3 regions of the Blautia sp. NSJ-140 genome follow, and region 1 is predicted to be linked to each of the others. Evidence: predicted binding sites of a transcription regulator. Region 1 holds the regulator's gene; each other region holds the start of a gene.
The links. The regulator Rex, encoded in region 1, represses fermentation and respiration genes when NADH is low (regulators of the CRP and FNR family bind a similar motif). The targets are predictions, from matches to a motif close to ATTGTTAANTANTTAACAAT.
Positions count from the first base shown of each region.

Region 2: MUB50_RS01790 (L-lactate dehydrogenase) is a predicted target of Rex. The motif match lies at 4,449-4,468, and genes of this name have one in related genera.
Region 3: MUB50_RS04355 (cobalt transporter) is a predicted target of Rex. The motif match lies at 3,503-3,522, and genes of this name have one in related genera.

Region 1 covers NZ_JALIFS010000005.1:40,837-46,957, forward strand. Annotated here, with positions in the region: gene pdxR (MocR-like pyridoxine biosynthesis transcription factor PdxR) at 1-539, opposite strand, end outside; gene MUB50_RS07385 (pyridoxamine kinase) at 632-1,498, shown strand; gene abc-f (ribosomal protection-like ABC-F family protein) at 1,529-3,445, opposite strand; gene MUB50_RS07395 (redox-sensing transcriptional repressor Rex) at 3,660-4,307, shown strand; gene MUB50_RS07400 (NAD(P)H-hydrate dehydratase) at 4,369-5,886, shown strand; gene alr (alanine racemase) at 5,883-6,121, shown strand, end outside.
Region 2 covers NZ_JALIFS010000001.1:395,358-401,478, reverse strand. Annotated here, with positions in the region: gene MUB50_RS01805 (FAD:protein FMN transferase) at 1-6, shown strand, start outside; gene MUB50_RS01800 (penicillin-binding Tp47 domain C-containing protein) at 132-2,378, shown strand; gene MUB50_RS01795 (FMN-binding protein) at 2,543-4,144, shown strand; gene MUB50_RS01790 (L-lactate dehydrogenase) at 4,491-5,438, shown strand; gene MUB50_RS01785 (Tex family protein) at 5,511-6,121, shown strand, end outside.
Region 3 covers NZ_JALIFS010000003.1:9,980-16,100, forward strand. Annotated here, with positions in the region: gene der (ribosome biogenesis GTPase Der) at 1-556, shown strand, start outside; gene plsY (glycerol-3-phosphate 1-O-acyltransferase PlsY) at 561-1,208, shown strand; gene MUB50_RS04345 (NAD(P)H-dependent glycerol-3-phosphate dehydrogenase) at 1,221-2,237, shown strand; gene MUB50_RS04350 (aldo/keto reductase) at 2,386-3,213, opposite strand; gene MUB50_RS04355 (cobalt transporter) at 3,560-3,952, shown strand; gene MUB50_RS04360 (CooT family nickel-binding protein) at 4,017-4,199, shown strand; gene MUB50_RS04365 (methylenetetrahydrofolate reductase) at 4,234-5,166, shown strand; gene MUB50_RS04370 (ATP-binding protein) at 5,279-6,049, shown strand.

The sequences.
Region 1 (6,121 bases):
AGAGGGCAGAGGATCTGGAGAAGGGGCTGGAGACCGGCCCCTACTACAATGTCATCCGGGGAGCAGATCACATTTCTGCGTTCCCGGATATAGTCTGCGAGAACCTCCCGGAAATCGCTTTCGCCCTGGGGTTCGCCATAAGAAAGCATACGGTCGCCCTGGCGGAGGGCGCTTTTGATGTAACGCTGCCACAGATCAAAACGGAAGCTTTCCCGGTCAACACCGGAAGAGGCAAAATCATAAAGGCAGGGCGTGATATCCTTATCCTGTTTTTCCGGGGTGAGCAGATGCTGCTTGGAAGCAATGCCGGTGACATAATAGCCGCTCTGTGCCCTGGCGATGATATAGCCGTCTGCTGCCAGCAGAAGATAGGCATTTTCGATGGTGGTACGGCTCAGCTTCAGCTCCTGGGCGCATTTGCGGAGGGAGGGCATTTTGCTTCCGGGAAGGAGACGGCCTTCCATGATCAGCTTCCGGTAATAGTGATAAACCTCCAGATAAAGGTGTTCTTTTTTGTGTTCTGCAGATATATTTAACATAAGTATGACGATTTCCTTCCAAAAATGATTGCGTAAACCTGACAGTTCATTCTATAATATTACAGAAAAAAACTCAAGACTGGAGAATTACCATGAAAAAAATAGCAGTGATCAATGATCTTTCCGGGCTGGGGAAATGTTCACTGACAGCAGCGATCCCGGTGATCTCGGTGATGGGAGTCCAGGCGTGTCCCCTTCCCACCGCTGTTTTAAGCAACCAGACCGGTTATGAAAGTTATTTCTGTGAGGATTTCACAGAGCATATGGAACCATATATGGAGCAGTGGAAAAAAAGAGGATTTTCTCCGGATGGGATCTATACAGGATTTCTTTCTGATGATAAGCAGGCAGACAGGATCCTGAAATTTATGGATGCGTTTGCAGGGAAGGATACTCTGATCCTTACAGATCCGGTGATGGGGGATGACGGCGCGGTTTATCCGATCTATACAGAAGAGCTCCGCAGCCGGTTCTGCGAACTGACACACCGTTCCTATGTGATCACACCGAACCTTACGGAAGCTCTCCTCCTTCTTTACGGAAAAGAAAAAATGGAGGAGATCTGGAAGGAACTGCAAAAGGCATCAGAGGCCCGGCGGATGGAAGAGATCCGGGAGATCGGGTGCGCACTTGCCCGGAAATTTTCACTTCCTTCCGTTGTGATCACAGGAGTGGATCACAGAGAGGAAGGGCAGCCTCTGAAAATGGGGAATCTTGTCCTGGAAAACGGAAACAGCTCCTGGATATTTGCAGAGAAATCCGGAGGAAGCTATTCCGGGACAGGAGATCTTTTTGCATCCGTGCTCAGTGCAGGGCTGGTAAAAAGATATTCCATGAAAACCTGTGCAGAGCTGGCCGTGGACTTTATCTCGGCATCGATCCGGGATGCGGTGGAGGAAGGAACAGACCGTAACGATGGTGTATGCTTTGAACAGCATCTCGGCATGCTGCTTCCATAAAAACATAAGGGGATAAAAAAGAGCTGACCGTCAGGCCAGCTCTTCCCATTTTTCATAAAGCTTTTCCAGTTCTTCAGTGATGGCTGCTTTTTCGCGGCTCAGCTTTGTACATTCCGCTACATTGGTGCAGACATCCGGAAGGACCATGGTTTCGTCGATCTCGCTGTCTCTTGTTTCCAGCTCTTCGATACGGGCTTCGACTTTTTTCAGCTCGGCTTCCCGTTTTCGTTTCTTTGCCTGTTCTTCCTTCATCTGCTGCCAGGAAAGCTTGTTCTCGGAAAACGTTTTTTCTTCGGCAGGTGCCTCCGGAGAGGTACTTCCCGGTGCATAGGTGCTGGTCAGCTCATCCTTCTTTTCCAGATAGTAATCATAATCACCGATGTAATTTACCACTGCCTGGTTTGTCAGCTCCATGATCCTGGTCGCAGTCTGATTGATAAAGTAACGGTCATGGGATACATAAAGGACTGTACCGGTGTAGCTGACCAATGCTTCCTCCAGAATTTCCTTGGAGGCAATATCCAGATGGTTGGTAGGCTCGTCAAGGATCAGGAAGTTGGCTTCGGAAAGCATTAGCTTTGCAAGGGAAACACGGCCTCTTTCTCCACCGGAAAGTGCGGAGATTTCCTTGAAAACATCATCTCCGGTAAAGAGAAATGCGGCAAGCATATTTCGGATCTCGGTCTCTGTGAGAGTCGGATAAGTATCGGAGATTTCCTGGAAAATTGTCTTGTCCATATGCAGAACATGATGTTCCTGATCGTAATAACCGATCTGCACCTTGGAACCAAGGGAAAATTTGCCGGCATCTGCTTCAATAAGACCGTTGATGATCTTCAGCATGGTGGTCTTTCCGGTTCCGTTGTTTCCGATCAGTGCCACACGCTCGCCTCGTTTGATATCAAAGGAGATATCGGAGAACAGGGTCTGTCCCGGAAAGGCCTTGGAAAGCTCTTCCACGTGGAGCACGTCGTTTCCGCTTAACACCCGTGGCTCCAGAGAGATACGCATCCGGTCCTGGAGCTCAAGAGGTTTTTCGATCCTCTGTACACGGTCCAGCATTTTTTCACGGCTTTCCGCACGCTTGATGGATTTTTCACGGTTAAAGGATTTCAGCTTGGCGATAACGGCTTCCTGATGCTTGATATCTCGCTGCTGATTTAAGTATGCCTTGTACTGTGCGTCACGAAGCTGAGCCTTCTTGAGAGCATAGGCAGAATAGTTGCCGCTGTATACGCGGGTCTGTCCGGCTTCGATCTCAATGACCTTGGTGACCACCTTATCCAGAAAATAACGGTCATGGGAGACGATAAAAACAGCTCCCGGATAATTCAGAAGATAAGTTTCCAGCCAGGAGATGCTTTCCATATCCAGGTGGTTGGTTGGCTCATCCAGAAGCAGGATATCCGGCTTGGAAAGAAGCATCTTGCCCAGTGCCACACGGGTTTTCTGACCGCCGGAAAGAGTTTCGATCTGCTTGTCATAATCTTCCTCCGTGAAGCCAAGACCCTTTAAGACACCGGTCAGCTCACTTTTGTAAGCGTATCCGTTTTCCAGTTCAAACTGATGAGTCAGACGGGTATAGGTTTCCATCAGACGGTTCAGATCATCACCGGTCACGGTGTTCATTTCCTGTTCCATATTGCGGATACGGCGTTCCATATCGATGATGTGCTGCTTGGTGGTAAGAAGCTCCTCGTAGATGGTATGATGTCCATGGATATCCTGGTACTGGGCAAGATAGCCGATATTTTTATCCCGGGCAAGCACCACGGTACCGGAATCAGCAGAAAGCTCCTGCATGATGATCCGCAGCAGTGTGGTCTTTCCTGCACCGTTGCAGCCGATCAGAGCAGCCTTTTCACGGTCTTCAATGTGAAAGGATGCATCATTTAAAATTACTTTTTCGCCAAAGGCCTTGCATATATTCTGACATGATAAAATCATAAAAACTGTCCTCCTGTATAAAGAATCACCCCTGTTTATGTCTGAACAGGGAAAAATCCTCCACCTATTATAACGGAAACTGCCGGGATTTCAAAGAAAAAATCAATTATTAGAAAAAATATAAAGAAATTTGTACAGAATAGACAACTTTAATTGACAGGAAAATGTCAATTCGTTATAATTAACCTAGTGTAAGGTAAGGAGGAAAACTATCGTGGAGACAAAACAAATCTCGAAAGCGGTGATTAAGCGTCTGCCACGCTATTACCGCTACTTAGGAGAGCTGATGGAAGATAATGTAGAACGTATTTCTTCCAATGAATTAAGTAAGAAGATGCATACCACAGCTTCTCAGATCCGTCAGGATCTTAATAATTTCGGCGGTTTTGGGCAGCAGGGGTATGGCTATAATGTACACTATCTTTATACAGAGATCGGTAAGATCCTGGGACTGGATACCGTTCATCCGATGATCATCCTGGGAGCCGGTAATCTGGGACAGGCACTTGCCAATTATGTGGATTTTGAGAAGCGCGGGTTCAGGCTTGTTGGTATCTTTGACGTAAATCCTGTGCTTGAGGGCATCGCAGTCCGTGGACTCGAGATCCAGATGCTCAGTGAGCTTCCGTTTTTCCTGAGAGAGAATAACGTGGAGATCGCGATCCTGACACTTCCCAAGAATAAAGCCAAGGAAATGGCAGATATTCTGGTGGAGAACGGAATCAAGGCAATCTGGAATTTTGCACATCTTGATCTTGAGACACCGGATGATGTGATCGTAGAGAACGTTCATCTTTCCGAGAGTCTGATGACACTGTCTTATAATCTCAGCAAATACAGGCAGGAACATGTGGATAAGTAAGAATTGTTAAGCTGCCGGAAACGGCAGCTTTCTCTATGACAGAGGGGAGGCAGAAGACAGAATGAAGAAGCTTGTTACCTGCGCAGAAATGAAGGATCTGGACTCCACAACGATCCGTGAGATCGGAGTTCCCTCCGAGGTTCTGATGGAGCGGGCAGCACTGAAGGTGGTAGAGGAAACAGAAAAGTATCTCCAGAAGGACGAAAGGATCCTGGTAGTCTGCGGAAGCGGAAATAATGGCGGTGACGGTATCGCTGTTGCCAGATTGTTCCATCTGAAGGGAGTCCGGGCAGAGTTTTATATGGTCGGAAACAAAGATAAAATGACCAGAGAGACAGCTCTTCAGTATAAGATCGCTTCCGGTTATCGTGTCCCTGAGGTGAATAACCCGCAGTGGAGTGAATATACTACTATAGTAGATGCCGTGTTTGGGGTAGGCCTGACGCGTCCGATCGAGGGGCATTATGCTGATATCATCCATGAGATGAACAGTGCGAGGGCCAAAAAGATCGCAGTTGACATCCCGTCAGGAGTAAACGGAGATACTGGCCTGGAAATGGGAATTGCCTTCAGCGCCGACCTGACTGTCACATTTGCCTACCGGAAAAGAGGTCTTTGCTTTTATCCGGGAAGACTGTATGCAGGAAGGATCGTTACCGCCGATATCGGGATCTATGAGCAGGAAGCTGTGACTGCATCTGCCGCCTGTCTGGAAAATAAAGATCTGAAGCTGTTTCCGGAACGTGATCCCGGCGGAAACAAGGGTACCTTCGGAAAAGTGCTCTTTGTGACCGGAAGTGAGGGAATGTGCGGAGCTGCTTATTTAAGCGCCAGTGCAGCACTTCGTGCCGGTGCGGGAATGGTAAAGATCCAGACTGTGGAAGCCAACAGGATCCCATTGCAGATACTCCTTCCGGAGGCTATGGTCTGCAGTCGTTTTGATCAGGAATCCAATGAACAGCTTCTATCCTGGTGTGATGTGATCGTGATCGGACCGGGACTTGGAACATCAGTGGCCAGCCGTGAGAGAGAACAGTGGTTTCTCACGGCGGCTGCCCGGGAGAAAAAACCGCTGATCTTGGATGCTGACGGTCTGAACCTTCTGGCTGCACATCCTCAGTGGCACCAGTATCTGGGAGAGCATGTGGTTCTGACACCGCATATCGGAGAAATGAGCCGGCTCAGTGGCAGAACGATCCAGGAGATCCAGCATGAGATCGCAGATACTGCATTGAAATGTGCTGCGGAAAGAGGCTCTGTGTGCGTATTGAAGGATGCATGTACGGTGATCGCAGATGAGAAAGGACAGATGTATTTGAATCTTTCCGGTAATTCCGGAATGGCAACTGCAGGAAGCGGAGATGTGCTTTCCGGGATCCTGGCAGCAGTGTTATGTATGTATCTGAAAACGGAGGAACAGCCTCCCATGGTTTTAAAGGCCGCGTTAGGTGTTTATCTTCACGGACTTTGCGGTGATCTTGCAGCCGCTGAAAAAGGAAAGCGCAGTATGCTGGCAGGAGATATCATAGAATATCTGCCCAAGGCATTAGCTATAGGTGAAGAGGAGTCGGAATTATGAAAAAATACGAGAGAGTAAAAGCACTGGTATCACTGGACGCCATTGCCCACAATTTTGAGGAAATGCATAAAAATGTCAAAGAAGGGACAAAGATCATCGCTGTGATCAAAGCGGACGGTTATGGCCATGGTGCCAGAGCTATTGCCCATCTGATCCAGGACTATGATTATATCTGGGGATTTGCAACAGCTACTGCAGAGGAGGCACTGGAGCTTCGGCATGCAGGGATCACCAA
Region 2 (6,121 bases), on a different contig from region 1:
GAGTGAAGCTGATCTCCCGGCGATCCGGTTTATGACCGTTTGGCAGAGGGAATGCTCATATCCGCGTTACTTGCGATAGTAAACCTGGAAAGGGTTCTATAAATATATCATATTTTTAGGAGGAATAAGCAATGCAGAAGTGGAATCTACTGAAAAAAACAGCTCCATGCATCTTAAGTCTTGCGGTGGCAGCAACAACTTTTCCGACCGCTGTAATGGCATCTGATCTTGATGCAGCCGTGGTTTCCGAGGCAGAGGCAGGAGATACGGAGGATTTTGTAACAGAGGAAACGGCAGAGGATACTGCAGCTGTAACAGAGGATACAACAGAGGATACAGCAGCAGTGACAGAAGCTGCGGCAGACGAGACAGAGGATATCCAGCAGGAAGATACAGAAGCTGTCGAGACTCTGGATAAGACAGCAGAGGAAGCAGACCCGTTCTCTACAGGGGAAGAGGATTTCACAGAAGGCGATGAAGTGGCGGAAGCATTTTCCGATTCTGACCAGCTGACAGGCGAGTATCAGTACGTATATGCAGGACTTACCTGGGGTGAGTACTGGGCAGCAGAAGGCGTCTATGCAGCTGGAGATACAAGCTCTTCAGAAGAGAAGGATTCACATAGTGAGTTTGATACAGGAGCTTTTGATACAGTAACAAGAGCAACTGCAAATCATGGACTTCACAGAGGAAGCTATCAGACAGAAGCTACGATCATTGCTGAAGACGGGACCAGATTCGATATATCCTACTGGGAGGATAAAGGAAGCACACTTTATCTTACAGACGGTTCCAAGGTAAAATGGAACAGAGGCAGTATAACAACAGAAGATGGAAAAACCTATACGATGGATCATTATGAGATATATGGCCTGAAATATGTTCCGGTAGCAGTTAAGACCGCAGATTTTGCAGATTTCTGCAAAAAGTATAATGTCGTACAGGATGGAGCTATGCTCTCCGGAGGATACAGTGAAAACAATCTCCAGTATTATAAAGGCCTTGTGGCAGACGTAAATGCACAGACAAATGGTCTGAAATATGCGGAGAAAAATGGTGACGGCTTTACATTTACAGCAAGAAAATCAGACGGAACAGCTTCCGGTATCAAGGATCAGGCGTTAAAAACAGCAACAGGGATCAAGCCGAGTGTAAAAGCAGCAAGCGGAAGCTACGGCGAATTCCTCCGTGTGGATCTCAATGGAAATTATGGCAATCTTGGTGCAAATATGCAGGCTGTACGCTGGGATTATTATGGAGATGATTCCACATATACAAAATGCCTCGCTTCTTATGGAACCAAGTTTGCCGCAGATAACTGGATGCATAAAGCAATGGGAATCCAGCTTGGACTTACAAAATCTGCACGCTGCAAGCTTCCGGGAGGAACAGACGGAACAGGATACTGGAAACTGACAGTGTATGCTCTTGGATATAATGACTATACCTACAGCTTCCAGGCAACTGCAGAGAATATCGTAAATCCTACAATGGAGCCGACTGATTTTACAAGTCTTAAAACGGAAGTGGAAGCTGCAAAAGCTCTGGCAGAGAAGGATTACACAATTGCAACCTGGAAGTCCTTTGCCGGTGAGCTTCAGGAAGCAGAAGACATTCTTGCAAAAACAGATGCAAGTCAGGCTGAGGTAAATGAAGCACTTGAACATCTTCAGGGAGCAGAGAAAGAGCTTCAGAAGGTAACAGTTACACTTGATAAGACAGCAGCTGCTGTATATACAGGAAAAACGACGACTCTTAAGGCAACAACAAATGACAGCGATGCAGCAGTAACATTTAAGTCCGGCAACACAAAGGTTGCAACAGTAAGCAGCAAGGGTGTTGTTAAAGGCGTAAAAGCCGGAACAGCAGTTATCACAGCAAAGGTCGGAAATGCCACAGCAACCTGCAAGGTAACAGTAAAAGCTTCTACAATTAAATTTGCAAAGGCCTCCGTAACGATCTACAAAGGAAAAACAGCAACTGTAAAAGCAACTGCAACACCATCTGCAACTGTAAAATACACAAGCAGCAACACAAAGGTTGCAACCGTAAACAGCAAAACAGGTGTTGTAAAAGGAATCAAAGCAGGAACCGTTACGATTACAGCAAAGGCAGGAACTCTGAAGACAACCTGCAAGGTAGTTATCAAGAATCCTGCATTCAGCCTTGTAAAATCCTCCGCAACGATCAAGAAAGGTAAAACAACAACCATCAGATCCAAAGCAGCACCTGCAGGCAAGATTACATATACAAGCAGCAATAAAAAAGTTGCAGCTGTAAACAGCAAGGGTGTTGTAAAGGGAATCAAAAAAGGTAAAGCAACGATCACAGTGAAATGCAACGGAATTACAAAGAAATTTGTGGTAACTGTTAAATAATGCAACTGTTTAGCAAAGAGTAAGAACAACCTCTGCCGCAGACCCTTTTATGTCTGCGGCAGAGGTCTGCTCATTTCTACAGCAATCCGGAAAATCACCTGGAATGCGATACAGAGCATATGCCTGACGGGAAGCCGCATAGAAAGAGGGGAGAACAAGTATCCATGGAAAAAGATTTAAAAGATAAAAAACCAGCCGAAAATGGCACACCCAAGGTGCCCTGGACGAAAATGATCCCTGCAGCAGCTGTGATTGCGGCGCTTGCGTTTTCGGGCATAAAGGCGAAGGGATCCGAGGAATCAACGGAAGCAGTACAGAAAGCAGAGACAACCGTGATGTCTGCTTCGGAGTTGGAAAAATATCTCGGATATGAAGAAGGAAATACTGTTTCTGACAGCACATCTGCCTCAGATAAGAAAAACAGTACATCAAAGAAAAGCTCATCAAAGAAAAGTGCGAAAAAAACAGCAGCAAAAAAAAGTTCTGGTACGAGAACGGTTTCAGAATCAGCAAAAAGCAATGCCGGTGCGGCAGGACAGGGTTCTACCCAGACCCCGGTAGCGGCAGTTCCGGCCAATGGCTATAAAGATGGAGTATATGAAGGATCTGGAACCGGATTCGGTGGTACGATCCGTGTACAGGTAACAGTCAGCGGAGGAAAGATCACAGCCATTGATATTCTGGATGCATCCGGGGAAACCGCATCTTATTTTGCATCAGCTCAGGGCGTGATCAGCAAGATGATCGCAGGAAATACACCGAATGTAGATGCAGTCAGCGGAGCAACCTATTCCTCAAACGGAATCATCCAGGCAGTTCAGAATGCGCTCTCCCAGGCAGCGGCAGATGGAAGTAGCCAGCAGGTCACCCCTGCACCTGTAGTAACGGCTGTACCAACTATGACACCATCACCGTCACCTACAAAAAAACCATCTTCTGCAAAGGAGCCGGAAGATCCGGACAGTCCGAAAAAATATCTGGACGGTAAATATACAGCTTCGGCAAAGGGCTTCAATGGAGACGTGAAAGTAATTGTGACCATCAAGGATGGAGTGATCGAAGCTCTGAAACAGGAAAATACGGACACGGAGCAGTTTTTTGAAAGAGCATGGAGCGTGCTGGAAAAACAGATCATAGGCACAGATTCTGTGGATGATATTGATGCAGTCAGCGGAGCAACCTATTCTTCCAACGGAATTCTGAATGCTGTAAAAAAAGCTCTCAAAGAAGCGGTCAATCCGGAGTATGGAAAGAAACCCACACCAACTCCGATAAAGAAACCGATACCAAAGCCAACAGCCACACCGAAACCTGCGGCAACGCCGAAACCAACAGCCACACCGAAGCCAACAGAGACACCGGCAGCAACCCCGACGCCGGAGCCGGACGACCCGGATGTGACGCCGGTTCCTGAAAAACCCAATGTAACTCCAACACCAGGGACAGATGAGCCGGATGCAACACCGGAGCCAACGGAAGCACCGGAACCGGCGGGAATGTACAGAGATGGAACGTATACGGGATCAGCTTTTGGATATGGAGGAAAAACATATCTGACAATCACGATCTCAGGAGGCCAGATCGCATCCATTGAGCAGACAAATCAGGATACACCGGAATTTTTTGATCCTGCATGGAGCACGATCTATTCTCAGATCATGGCAAACCAGTCGGCAGATGGAATTGATACTGTCAGCGGGGCCACATATTCATCCGAAGGGATCCTGGGCGCTGCACAAAAGGCCCTTGCCCAGGCGAAGAATTAACCGGGTGAACGTTGGAACAGCTATAAACATCTGAATCTAAGCCAATAATAAGAGATGAAAGAAACCTCTGGACTTCTGATTTTTTTTGAAGTTCAGAGGTTTTTTGCCATGTTTCTGAAATTGTTTCTATAAATCGATAAAAAAATAACAGGAATGTATACAGAATAATAGGGGAAATATCAGAAAATACAAGTGGTTTAAATAATTTGAAATGCAAATTGGCAGGGATTAACCTGAGAAATACAATAAAATTTTTATTGCACAGGGCAATGTTTTATGTTATGTTTGAATGTATGTAATTAAAGTTGTTATTTAAATGACAAACAACGCTGAAAGGAGAACAAATATGAGCAGTAAAATTACGATCATCGGAGCAGGAAGCGTGGGTTCAACTATCGCTTACACTTTATCACAGAAGAGCATTGCCTCGGAAATTGTCCTGATCGATATCAACAGGCAGAAGGCAGAGGGCGAGGTCATGGATATTGACCAGGGAACCAGCTTCCGTGAACCGATCTCCATTGTGGCAGGAGATTATCCGGATGCGGCTGATTCTGACATTGTGATCATCACTTCCGGCATTGCCAGAAAACCGGGACAGACACGTATCGAGCTGACACAGACCAATGTCAACATTATGAAGAGCATCACTCCGGAGATCGTAAAGGTGGCTCCAAAAGCGCTTTATATTATTGTAAGCAACCCATGTGATATCATGACCTACGCATTTGCAAAAATTTCCGGTCTTCCAGAGAACCAGATCCTTGGTTCCGGAACCGCCCTGGATACGGCCCGTCTCCGCTGCAGACTTTCCCAGCACTACGGCGTATCTGAGAAAAACATCCACGCCTATGTATTCGGAGAGCATGGAGATACTTCCTTTGTACCGTGGTCCAGAGCCTTTGTTGCAGGTGCGACCCTTGATGAATTTGACAAGATTGTTCATGAGGATCAGAAAGATCTGCAGCCACTTGACAGAGAAGAGGTTCTGGAGTATGTTCATACTTCAGGATCAACTGTGATCGCCAAGAAGGGTGCTACATTTTATGCGGTAGCCGTATCTGTTTGCAGACTTTGCTCGCTTCTTCTTGCTGCATCTGATACAATAGTCAGTGTATCAACCATGCTTCACGGAGAGTACGGTGTTGAAGACGTATGTCTTAGTACCATGGCTTCTATCGGACCGGAAGGTGTAAAACGTATCGTTCGTGTTCCGCTGACCGAGGAGGAGACAGAGAAGCTTCATGCAAGCGCCAATGCTCTGAAGGACGTGATCGCACAGATTGATCTTTGATAAATGTCAGAAGCTGTGTAAAGAGGAAAATGCAGCCTCAGGCAAATTTGAAACAACGGGAGAAAGATAAAAATGGATATTATTCAGGTAATTACCAGAGAATTGAACGTTGAGAAATGGCAGGTTGAGGCAGCAGTTAAGCTGATCGATGAAGGCTGCACCATTCCTTTTATTTCCAGATACCGTAAGGAAGCAACCGGTACACTGAACGACGAACAGCTTCGTAATCTTAATGAGAGACTTACCTATTTAAGAAATCTTGAGGATAAAAAGGCTCAGGTTCTGGGCAGCATCGAGGAGCAGGGCAAGCTGACTCCGGAGCTGAAGAAACAGATCGAGGCAGCGCAGACACTTGTTGTGGTAGAGGATCTTTACCGTCCGTACCGCCCGAAGCGCCGTACACGTGCCATCATCGCCAGGGAAAAAGGTCTGGGACCTCTGGCTGACATCATTCTTCTCCAGATGACGAAGAAACCTCTTGAAGAAGAGGCAAAAGCATTTCTTTCTGAGGAAAAAGAAGTCAAAACTGTGGAAGAGGCCATCAGTGGTGCCAGAGATATCATTGCGGAGCACATTTCCGATGAAGCAGATTATCGTATCAGCATCCGTAAGAGAACAATGGATAAGGGAACTATATGCTCTAATGCGAGAGATGAGAAGGAGCAGTCTGTATACGAGATGTA
Region 3 (6,121 bases), on a different contig from region 1:
AGAGCGCGCAGATGTGGTTGTAGTTGTGATCGATGCCTCCGAGGGTGTTACCGAGCAGGATGCTAAGATCGCAGGAATCGCTCATGACAGAGGAAAGGGTATTATCGTAGCGGTAAATAAATGGGATGCCATTGAGAAAAATGACAAGACCATCTACAAGCATACGGAAAAGATCCGTCAGATCCTTTCCTTTATGCCATACGCGCAGATCATCTTTATCTCTGCAAAAACAGGTCAGAGACTTCCGAAGCTTTTCGAGAATATCGATACAGTTATCGAAAATCAGACACTCCGTATCCAGACAGGTGTTCTTAATGAGATCCTTTCTGAGGCAGTCGCTCTTCAGCAGCCGCCGTCTGACAGAGGAAGAAGACTGAAGATCTTCTATATGACACAGGTTGCGGTAAAACCGCCGACATTTGTTATCTTTGTCAATGACAAGGAACTGATGCATTTTTCCTATGTAAGATATCTGGAGAACAAGATCAGAGATGCTTTTGGATTTTCTGGAACTTCTCTGAAATTTATTATCCGCGAGCGCGGGGAAAAGGAATAAAAGTATGGAACGTATTATTTGTCTTGTTATCGGTTATGCATGCGGGCTTTTTCAGACAGGCTATATTATTGGAAAAATCCACAAGACAGATATCAGAAAGCATGGCAGCGGGAATGCTGGTACTACGAATGCCTTCCGGACCTTTGGAAAGAAGGCGGGAGCGATCACCCTGCTGGGAGACTGCCTGAAGTGTGTACTGGCTATTGCGATCGTGAGAATGGTTTATGGAAATTCCATGAATGGTATCCTTCCGCTTCTTATCCTTTATGCGGCATTAGGATGTATCCTTGGACACAATTTTCCGATTTCTATGGAATTTCGTGGCGGAAAGGGAATTGCTGCTTCTGTGGGCATGATCATTGCTTTTGACTGGCGGATATTTATTGTATGTGCAGTTGTCTTTTTTGCGCTGTTCTTTACAACACATTATGTATCGCTTTGCTCTCTCAGTGCATATGCGGTGGCTTTTATCCTGGTCCTTGCTTTTGGGCATATGGGAAAATATGGGATGGATCAGCCGCATACCGTTGAGCTTTATATTGTGATGGCAGTTCTTACAGCAATGGCGTTCTACAGACACAGGGCAAACATTGTAAGACTGTTTCATGGAACAGAGAATAAGGTGTTTTTAAGCAGTAAGAATAAAAAATAAGAGGTAAGATTTATGGCAAAAATCAGCGTACTGGGTTCGGGAAGCTGGGGATTAGCCCTGGCACTCCTGTTGCATAATAATGGCCATGAAGTCCTTCTCTGGTCAGCAAGACCGGAGAATGCCCGGAAACTCCGGGAAAAAAGAGAAAATCCTGACAGGCTTCCGGGGGTACGGCTTCCGGATGAAATCGATGTCCTGACGGATATGGAGCGTGCACTTAAGGACGTGGATGTAACAGTTCTGGCAGTAGCTTCCCCGTATATCCGGAGTACTGCACACAAGATGGCACCGTTTGTCTGCAAGGATCAGAAGATTGTCAATGTTGCAAAAGGCATTGAGGAAAAGACACTGAAAACACTCAGTGAGGTGATCGAAGAAGAAATCCCGCAGGGTAATGTAGCCGTACTTTCCGGTCCAAGCCATGCGGAAGAAGTAGGACGCGGACTTCCTACAACCTGTGTGATCAGCGCACATTCACAGGAAACTGCGGAATACCTTCAGAGCATTTTTATGAGCCCTGTGTTCCGTGTGTATACAACACCGGATATTCTTGGGGTAGAGCTTGGCGGAGCATTGAAAAATGTGATCGCACTGGCAGCAGGTACTGCCGACGGCCTTGGATATGGAGATAATACCAAGGCAGCACTGATTACCAGGGGAATCACGGAGATAGGAAGACTTGGCAAAAAAATGGGTGCGCAGATGGAGACCTTTTACGGCCTGTCCGGGATCGGAGACCTGATCGTGACCTGTGCAAGTAAGCATAGCCGTAATCGAAAGGCCGGATACCTGATCGGCCAGGGATATACGATGGAAGAAGCTATGAAAGAAGTGCAGATGGTTGTGGAAGGCGTTTATTCTGCAAGAGCTGCAAGAGAGCTTGCAGAGAAATATGAGGTGGAGATGCCTATCATAACGGAAGTGAACCGCGTACTGTTTGAAGGAAAATCAGCAGCGGAAGCAGTAATGGACCTGATGCTGCGTGATAAAAAAGTGGAAACGCCCATGCTTCCGTGGGAAAATGCGTGAGCGGATCAGTCAAGTATTTATCAGTTTCAGACATGTGAAATACTAAGCGCAGAATTATAGGATTACCATATCAGGTGAAAAGAAAAAAAGATATCTGCCAGGAGATCACTTATAATCTGGCAGATATCTTTTTGCATTATTATGGAAATTAAAACTGAATATCACGGAGATCTTCCGGAACATGAGAAGTATGCAGATCTTCGTTCAGTGTATCGATGATCGCCATATCTTCATCCTCGATATTGAAGTCAAAGATGTTTCCATTGCTACGGATTCGTTCCGGGTTGATGGATTTCGGAATGACAGAAATTCCCTTCTGTATTGCCCAGCGAAGTCCGATCTGAGCAGGTGTCCGGGCATATTTGGTCCCCAGAACACACATTACATCATTATCAAAATATGCACCTCTTGCCAGAGGAGCATAAGCCTGTACCTGAATACCGAAAGCCTTGCAGTATTCGATCAGTTCAGTAGGGTAACACAAAGGATGGCACTCGATCTGGTTTACAGCAGGAATAATCCCGGATATCTTACGAAGCTCTTCCAGATGCCGGATATCAAAATTACTGACGCCGATACTTAAAGCACGTCCGGAGTCAAGAATGGATTCCAGCTCTTTCCAGGTGCTTAAATAGCAGCCGGGAACCGGCCAGTGTATCAGATAGAGATCTACATAACTGACTTTCAGACGGTCGAGGCTACGGGAAAATGCTCCCTGGACATCGCCGAGACGCTGCGCATTGTTCCAGATCTTGCTGGTGATGAAAAGATCCTTTCTGGGAACTCCGCATTTGGCAATGGCACGTCCAACGCTTTCTTCATTTTTATAAACAGAAGCGGTATCGATCATGCGGTAGCCGGCGGAAATAGCAGATGTGACGGCTGCTTCGGCCTGTACGTCATCGGGCAACTTGTATACGCCAAGCCCCAGAAGAGGCATTTCTCTGTCGTTGTTCAGAAAAACAGTTTTTTTCAAAATAATTCCTCCTTGTATGTTCTGCTTTCCATGCTTTTGCTATTATAGCACAAAAATATGAAAGAATCACATCAATTATATTACAAAAGTGATAAAGCTTAGACTTGGCCAGGAAAGCAGATTGGGTAAAGAGTAATGGTTTGAAGAAACTAACTTCGTTAAAAATGAAACAATCGAGTTAATTTACTGTCAAAGTTTTTGGAAAAATAGGAAAAACAGCATATAATTTTGGCTATTTTTTATAATTATTTTCTTGATAATAACAGTGAAAAGATGTATAATGAATTTAATTGATAAATTCTTGTCATGAGAGTGTCCGTACGGCGGATACAGGAAAGGGGTATTTATGCATTTAATCAAAGATGAGAATGGCAATCTTGTTCAGCATGGACATGCAGATAGCCATGAACATACACATGAGCACACCCATGAGGATGGTGTGACTCACAGCCATACACACAGCCATGCGGAAGGAGACAGCCATTGTCATACACACGGTGATGGGCACTGCGGTTCCTGTGAGAATGGTGACTGCAAGAATGAGACTGTAGCACTTCTTACCTATATGCTGCAGCATAACGAGCATCATGCTGCAGAACTTGATCAGATGGCTGACAATCTTAAGAAGCTTAACATGGATGCAGCTGCTAAGACGATCAAAGAGGCAGTAGCAGATTTTCAGAAAGGTAATATGAGGCTTGGACTTGCCCTTACACTTGTTAAGGAAGAGTTGAAATAAAAACTGACAGAATAGTTTTGACAGCATAGTGGTTAAATGACGCCACTTATTTGGAGGAATGATTATGTGTCTTGCAACAGTATATAAGGAAGAAGATAATTCTGTAATTTTTAAGAATGTAAGCCGGATCGATGTAGACGGAAATAAATTGATCCTTCGTGATATCATGGGAGATGAGCGTGAGGTAGAAGGCAGTATCCTTATGGTGGATCTTGCAAACAGCATCGTGAAACTGCAGTGTAACTGATATGATCAAGACGTAAGATGTGGAGGGACGATCGATGAAATTATCTGAAGCAATGAGAGAAAAAATGTTGCTTTCCTTTGAACTTTTTCCGCCAAAGACAGAAAAAGGCATGGCAAATCTGCCGGGAACCATTGAACATCTCATGAAGTATAGACCGGAGTATATTTCCTGTACATACGGTGCCGGCGGCGGAAATGTCGGAGCCAACAGGGAAGTATGCCAGATGATCAGGAATGCAGGAACTATTCCTGTAACACACTTCACAGTGATCAAGAACACAAAAGAAGGAATCAGACAGCAGTTGGAACGGTATCTGTCAGATGGCGTTGACCATATGTTGGCACTTCGCGGAGATATTCCGCTTGGTGAGACAACGACCTGCGGAGACTTCAATTATGCGACAGACCTTGTTAAATTTGTCCGTGATGAATTTGGCGATAAGTTTGAGATTGCAGTAGCCGGTTCACCGGAAGGCCATATCGCATGCAGAAGCTTGGATGCTGACATTGCTGTTTTGAGACAGAAACAGGACAATGGTGCTGATTATATCATGACTCAGCTCTGCTGGGATATGGAACAGTTTAAATACTGGTTGGACGCTATCCGCGAGGCTGGAGTGACAATGCCTGTAGATGTTGGCGTAATGCCGATTTTGGATCAGGCAGCTACCATTAATATGGCCCTTTCACGTAACGGCTGTGTAATGGACAGTGAGCTTTGCAGGCTGATCTCCAGGAACTGGCTGTTCCCGAATCCGTTTAACGCTAAAGATGCTGATGGTAAACCATTTGACATGTTCTATGAGGACAAGGTTAAACGATTCAAAGAAGAAGGAATCGAATACACCATCAGACAGATCGATGAGTATCGCGCTCTTGGTGTTGACGGTATCCATCTTTATGCATTAAACAAATGGAAAGATGTATCCGAGATCATTGACAGATCCGGACTTCGTACACTTATCTAATCATTAACGAAATAAATAAGAATTCCGGCACGATGCGGAGGTGTCAGAACAGTATCAGGCACCTCCCTTATGCGCCGGCATAACAGATATTAAATCAGGAGGTGCCCGTTTTATGGCACATGTTATTGCAGTCGCCGGAAAAGGCGGCGTTGGAAAAACTACATTATGCGGAATGCTGATCCAGTATCTCTGCGAAAAGAAAAAAGGACCTGTACTGGCGGTAGATGCAGATGCCAATTCAAATCTGAACGAGGTTCTTGGCGTAGAAGTAGATACGACTCTTGGCGATGTCCGTGAGGAGATCGCACATGCCGAGATGACAGAGAAAAGCCCGATTCCAAAAGGAATGTCCAAGGCAGATTATGCAGAGGTACGTTTCGAGGATGCTCTTGCTGAGGAAGATGATTACGATCTTCTTGTGATGGGAAGAACCCAGGGAAAAGGATGCTATTGCTTTGTGAATGGCCTGCTTCAGGCACAGCTTGCCAAATACCAGAAGAATTATCCATATATTGTTGTGGATAATGAAGCAGGAATGGAACATATCAGCAGAGGAATCCTTCCGAGCATGGAGACAGCAATTCTTGTAAGTGACTGTTCCAGAAGAGGCGTACAGGCAGTTGGCAGGATTGCAGAGCTTATTAAGGAATGTGATATGAAACCTTCCAGAGTGGGCCTTATTATCAACCGCGCACCAAAAGCAGAACTGAATCCGGGAATCCTTGAGGAGATCCAGAAACAGGGACTCGATCTGATCGGTGTAGTACCACAGGATGAGACAGTTTATGAATATGACTGCGACGGGAAACCAACCGTTACTCTTCCTGAAGATAATCCGATGAGAAAAGCAGCTTTTGAAATTTTTGATAAATTAGGTTTATAATTAAATATAAACCTTTTTTTAAAAAAGAGAATAACCCATGGGTGGGGATGGGTTCCTGCCCGGGGCTTATTA